Regions from separate parts of the Pradoshia sp. TA40_28 genome, predicted to be linked through region 1. Evidence: riboswitches for the same ligand, from Rfam matches in the RefSeq annotation. Region 1 holds a riboswitch; the other holds the start of a gene.
The links. A riboswitch is a leader RNA that binds a small molecule or an ion and turns the genes downstream of it on or off. The one in region 1 is predicted to bind lysine.
Positions count from the first base shown of each region.

Region 2: it holds a riboswitch for lysine, as region 1 does, so the genes downstream of both, AC58NB_RS14715 (Na+/H+ antiporter NhaC family protein) here and AC58NB_RS09920 (amino acid permease) in region 1, are expected to answer to the same signal.

Region 1 covers NZ_JCATZO010000006.1:130,254-133,683, reverse strand. The annotation lists gene gntK (gluconokinase) at 1-1,067, shown strand, start outside; lysine riboswitch at 1,168-1,371, shown strand; gene AC58NB_RS09920 (amino acid permease) at 1,512-2,951, shown strand; gene cdr (CoA-disulfide reductase) at 3,165-3,430, shown strand, end outside.
Region 2 covers NZ_JCATZO010000012.1:30,003-33,432, reverse strand. The annotation lists gene AC58NB_RS14725 (glycosyltransferase family 2 protein) at 1-61, opposite strand, end outside; gene AC58NB_RS14720 (hypothetical protein) at 282-539, shown strand; gene AC58NB_RS14715 (Na+/H+ antiporter NhaC family protein) at 651-2,219, opposite strand; lysine riboswitch at 2,363-2,543, opposite strand; gene AC58NB_RS14710 (DUF1796 family putative cysteine peptidase) at 2,673-3,089, shown strand; gene AC58NB_RS14705 (ABC transporter ATP-binding protein) at 3,175-3,430, opposite strand, start outside.

The DNA of each region.
Region 1 (3,430 bases):
AGGAATATGTCTTTTTTAAGCTATTTAAACAATATTTGATAGATTATTCGGTTGCTTCAGCAACAGGCATGTTTCATCTTGAAAATCTGAAATGGGACTCGGAAGCTTTATCGATTGCAGGTATTACAGATGACTATTTATCTAAGCCTGTCCCAACTACCTATTATCTATCAGGTATGGATACTGGTTATGCCGCAGAAATGGGATTATTGCCCGATACCCCGTTCGTGATTGGTGCCAGTGATGGTGTCTTATCCAATCTTGGCGTAAATGCAATGGATCCTGGCATCGTAGCAGTCACAATCGGGACCAGTGGAGCCATTCGTACGGTGACGGATAAACCAATTACGGATGAAAAGGGCAGGGTTTTTTGCTATGCATTGACGGATAAGCATTGGGTGGTTGGGGGACCAGTCAATAATGGGGGCATGACATTCAGATGGCTAAGAGACGAACTGGCTTCTGCTGAAGTGGAAACAGCTAAACGACTGGGAATAAACTCGTATGATGTACTTACTAAGATTGCATCGAAAGTGGCACCAGGAGCAGACGGATTATTATTCCATCCATACTTAGCAGGAGAAAGAGCACCTTTATGGAATCCTGATGCCAGGGGGTCGTTCTTTGGCTTGGGACTTCATCATAAAAAGGAACATATGATAAGAGCGGTCCTTGAAGGAGTCATTTTTAATCTTTATACAGTATTGTTGGCTTTACAGGAATTGATAGGAGTACCTACTAAAATCAGAGCAACGGGAGGATTTGCACGTTCAGCGCTCTGGAGACAAATGCTGGCCGATATTTTTAATCAGGAAGTCGACGTACCTAAAAGTTTTGAAAGTTCATGTTTAGGTGCTGTTGTACTTGGCCGGTATGCGCTTGGTGAAATCGACGATCTATCTATAGTGTCTGATTATGTAGGAACTACACATGTTCACAGACCGATCCAAGCAAATGTAGAAAGATATGAAGAGTTACTTTCTATCTATATCAATATATATCGCAAATTGGAAGAAGAATATAAAAGCATTGCAGATTATCAGAATAAATGGATTGAGAAAAATTAATTCATACTAAAATACTTGTGTCGATTTTTGTTGACAAAAATCAGAATTTCCCTGTATCCTTTAAATAGGACTAAATTTAATATAAATCCTCATCAGAACAAGATGAGGTAGAGGTCGCGGATTTTATTAGTAAACGAAACGAGAGCCGGAAAGCTTGTTGACTTTGGTTGAAAGGAAAATCTGCCGAAGCGCTCTTTTTTTTCCGAAAAGAGCAGCTGGGACTGTATCCGAACAGGTGCAGGACTGTCATGGGAATATTAGTATACCTATATGGGTATGCATACCATGGAGAACTATCCGTTTATTGTCTGGTGTGGCTATATATAAATGTTGCACACCTTTACGATAAGGTGTGTTTTTTATTTTGTTTACAAACACTTACATGACACGAAAAATGGATAATTCAAAGAGAGAGTATAGGATAGCTTTGGAAGGGGAATTATCGTGGAAAACAAGAAGGAACTAGGTTTATGGGTTTTAACGGCATTTGTGGTCGGCAATATGGTGGGATCCGGTATCTTTATGTTGCCAAGAACATTAGCAGAAGTAGCTAGTCCTGCCGGAGTCATCATGGCATGGGGATTAACAGGTTTAGGTGTACTGACGATTGCCTTAGTATTTGGAAATCTGGCTATTCGTAAACCACATTTAACAGGTGGTCCGCAAATCTATGCGAAGGAATTATTTAAGGAAAATTCATTAGCTTCAAGATTATCAGGCTTTATGTCCACATGGGGGTATTGGATTGGAAATTTTGCTGGTAATATCGCGATTATTACTACGTTTGCTGGCTATTTATCCACCTTTTTCCCAAGCCTAACAAGTACAGCTGAACTGTTTACTATAGGGAATTTTACTCTGAAAGTGGGTAATGCTCTAACATTCCTGGTATGTACCCTCATGCTTTGGGGCGTTCACTTCTTTATCATGCAGGGCATGGAGAATGCAGGTAAGCTAAACTTTGTTGCGACTGCTGCCAAAGTGGTGGGCTTTGGATTATTTATTATCATTGGGCTATTCGCTTTCGAGCAATCGAATATTTTACCGTTTGCAGAGACCCGTATGATAGATGGGGAAAGTAGAGGATTGCTCAGTCAGGTGAATTTTGCGGCTGTTTCTACCTTATGGGCGTTTGTCGGTGTAGAATCTGCAGTTGTATTCGCATCAAGGGCTAAGAAAAAAGCGGATGTAAAGAGAGCGACTATATTAGGTCTATTGATTGCGTTGGCCATTTACATGGGAATCAGTACGCTTGTTATGGGATTATTAACACAGGATGCGCTTCTTCAGTCAGAAAAACCTTTAATCGATGCAATCGAAACGGTATTAGGGCCGATCGGCGGGAAAGCTTTAGCGGTGATTGGATTAATCAGTTTATTTGGTTCCACAATCGGTTGGATTTTATTAAGTGCTGAAATACCATACCAGGCAGCCAAACAAGGATTATTTATACCAAAATTCATGCAGATTAATAAGCATAATATTCCTGTTTTTTCTATGCTGGTTTCAAATGGTTTGGGTCAGTTATTCATCTTTTCAACCATTTCAAATTCAATTGCCCATGCGTTTGACTTCATTATTTATATAGCGACGCTTTCCTATTTAGTGCCTTATTTAATCTCGTCCACCTTCCAAATGAAATTAGTTTGGACTGGTGAAACGTATCAACCTAGTGAAATGCGTTCCCGAATCATAGATGGGGCAATAGCCGTATTGGCAACCGCCTACTCCATTTGGGTTATCATTAAAGGAACCGCTGATTTAAAAACATTTATATTCGGGGTTATCCTTTTAGCAAGTGGAATCCTATTCTATCGATTCCTTCCTAAAAATCAGGAGGAAGTTAAAAAACATGAAGAATATTACTTGAAAAAAGCATTTTAAAAGTATACTGAGCAAGTCCAATTTCTTTTTCATTAAGAATTGAATTGGATTTGCTTTTTTTGTACGATTCTTCTGGAATAAGTCTGTCAACCGGATACGTTCTCTATTGAATAAAGGAAATAAAGAAATTCTGTCCTGTGGGAAATGGAAAAATTGACATACCCATATGGGTATATTACGATTGAAATAATAATAGTGATGGGGGCGTTAAAGATGAAAATTTTAATTGTAGGCGGTGTTGCAGGTGGAGCATCAGCAGCAGCAAGACTTCGTCGTCTCAGTGAAAAAGATGAAATCATCATGTTTGAAAAAGGTGAATATATATCATTTGCCAATTGTGGCCTTCCCTACTATATAGGGGATGTAATCCAAAATCGTAATAAATTGCTGGTTCAAACCGTTGAGGGAATGGGCCAACGTTATCATTTAGACATCCGTAATTGGACCGAAATTATTAAGATAGATCGTGAGAAGAAGAC
Region 2 (3,430 bases), on a different contig from region 1:
CTGAATTATAGCTTGGCATAATAATGGATACTAATGTCTTAAATGGAATACTGCTTCTCATGATCTCCCTCACACTCCTAAAGCATTCATACTCTGATGAAATAAATCTCCTAAAGATAAATTATATAAATATAATATTATGTATCCATTTGATTAACCGATTAAACACTTTTAAGAAAGTGATTTTCAGACTATTTAAAAGTTTTTCATAAGTAATATTTACTATAATATCTTATATGGATTATCATGGAAGAATAAGTGTGGAAGGGAAGTGTCTTTCATTGAAGATGATTATTCAATCATTGGTTGTTTCCCTTATTATTCATTTAATCTATATAGGAGGATTGCTCCTAGCAGGCTATATAAAAACGAGGAATTATATACCTGATCTTGATCATAAATGGGAGAACGTTAAACTCCTTCAGAATGACGTTGCTTTTGGAATATCTGTCTCTCCTCTGACTTTCCTAGTTAGCTTCTTCGGAGTTGCTATAATTTACAGTTTACTATCCAGTGCCTATAAGAAAATGATTAATTGAAAGATATCGATATGGAAAAAGAAACAAGCTAGAGAAACCTAGGTTATCACGCTCTTCTTGTAAAAATGAAAAAGATGACTGGTTTCCCAGCCATCCTGTTATATGAATTCCTTACACTTTTGTAGATATTCTTTTTTGCGGTTTAGCCAATAAAATAAAGGATGCAAGCAAAAGCATGACAATTATCAATGAAAGAAGAGTACTTCCTGTAAACCCAAGAACAATATACCCTACCATAGCAATACCTGCACTGATTAAAGCGTATGGAATTTGCGTCATGACATGGTCGATATGATTGGCACAGGCACCCGTGGAAGAAAGAATGGTTGTATCAGATATAGGGGAACAATGGTCACCAAATACCGCACCTGCCAAAACAGCTGCCATAGCTGGTAGTATCATTGTAATATCTGTCGCTGCAGTGATTTCTCCCGCGATCGGAAGCAAAATACCAAACGATCCCCATGATGTACCTGTTGCAAATGTCATCAATCCTGCTATTAAAAATAAAAGTAATGGAAGGAAAGATACATTTAAGTTTAAATCTTGTACAAGTCCAGCCAAATACTGGCCAGTTCCCAATTTTCCTATTAGATCGACGATTGTCCAGGCAAATAATAAAATATAAACTGCCGGTAGCATGGCACCGATTCCGTGTTTTACTCCTGTCATGAAAACATTTATAGATATTCCATTCAAAGTAAAGACTTGTCTTAAAAACATAATGATTGTTACAATAATGCCAATTGTACCACCAAGCACCAATGATTTCGTGACATCTGTATTTTCAAAAATAGTCAGAAGTGTCGCATGACCGGCAACTGCCTGGTAGCCAGTCCAAATCATTGCTGCTACTGTACCAAAAATAAGAGACACAATGGGGATAACCAAATCTCCGACCCCGCCTGTCGTGCTTCTCGGTAAATCTTCTTTTAATTCACCCGGGACTGTTTTGGACGGATTATATAGGATTCCCTCCTCTACAGCTCTTTCCTCGTGTAATTTCATCGGACCAATATTCCAGTTACGATAGATCACAATAAATACCATCGCTAAGGCTGCAATCGCATAAAAATTCATCGGAATCATTTGAATGAATGCTGATAAGGAACCATATTCTGTCACTTGATGTGTAGCGAAAATGCCCCCAATCAATGCAATAATATAAGCTCCCCAGCTGGAAACCGGCATGATTACACAGATGGGAGCAGAGGTAGAGTCAATCAGATAGGCAAGTTTAGCTCTCGGTATCTTATGCCTGTCTGTAATCGGACGTGATACTTGACCAACTGCCAAGGCATTAAAATAATCATCAATAAAAATCAGTATTCCAAGTAATGCCGCTACTAATTGTGCACCTACTCTTGTTTTTACATGCTTCACCGCCCATTCGCCAAAAGCACGGCTCCCACCTGATATGGATATAAAGGCAGTAATAACACCAAGGATGAGCAAGAATAAAATAATATATATATTGGATACATTAAGTGATCCATCTGAAATAAAGATTCCTTTTACAGCATCCCATATAAGGATACACGTCTCTCCCATTTTAAAATCAGCAAGCATTAAAGCTGATGCTACAATTCCGACTCCAAGGGATAATAAAACCTTCCGTGTTACAGCCACCATTAAAATGGCTAATAAGGGGGGAATGATTGTATAAACTGTCGCTTCCATTTTTTCCTCCTTCAAATAATTAGAGGCAACCCGCCGTGAGTGCTGTATACTTGCCCTCTTTGCTTGAACATAAAAGAAAATAAAGAAGGGCTGCACTAGAGAAATATCTACTGCAGCCCTGTATCAGCTTTTCTTTCTCCATCACGACCTGTAGCTCCTCATTATAAGAACCTCTTATAATGACAGTGTTGCTTTTGTTCAAAACAACCCCAGCAAATTCATTTTTGACTAATCAACTTGCTTCGGCAGTCTCCCCTTTCAGCTATGCTCTCTGTTGTCATCCTCACATAGCTTACTCTTGAAGCCTGCACCTCTACCCCATCGGAATGATAAGGTACTATTCTATTATTGTTATTTTAATATAACAGATTGCGATATTATACACAATGTAGAATAGATGTGTATTTTTTTACAATCATTTGATTAATTAGTTAGAACTAAACCTACGTCCTCTTGGATACGGTCAACAATATTACATCCGTTCATGATTTTCCGGTAACTGAAAATCCAGATTGGCCTTCAGCTTATAATGATTTTCGAGTAAAATTGAACCGGAGAATTGATAGATTTATGGATAAAATTAGAACAAGTCAGTCCTCTTTATATATTAGATTACAAGCAACTTATGAAGAGGCCCTTGAATTTCGAACTGTTATAAGTTCCCTAACAGACAAGCCTTTTACCATTCTCATTGTAAATCCTATAGAAGGAATTTCAGCCATTGAGGAGACAGATTGGAATTTAGATCAAATGGTATGTGTGAACGTTCCCATTAATTCAGCGTATGATTTCTATAATAATATGATTAAAAAATTGGACCCGGAAGATTGGGCAAGAATTTTATCTGGTATTCATATTCAATTGCCGTAATGATAGCAAGCCATGAACCTATTATAGGGATAATGGCTTACATAAAAAACTCCTCTGCAGGAAGTTACAGAGAAGTTTTAGCCCTTTAATGCCCGCCAAGATAAGCCATCTTAACCTTTTCACTCGAGGTTAACTCATCTGCCGATCCTGAGAGAACGATTTTACCCGTCTCCACGACATAGGCCCGATCAGCAATCGATAAGGCTAAATTAGCATTTTGTTCAACAAGCAGGATGGTTGTTCCCGCCGCATTAATCTCTTCAATAATACGAAAAATCGTTTTAACAAGAAGCGGAGCCAGTCCCATAGATGGTTCATCGAGTAAAAGTAATTTTGGCTTA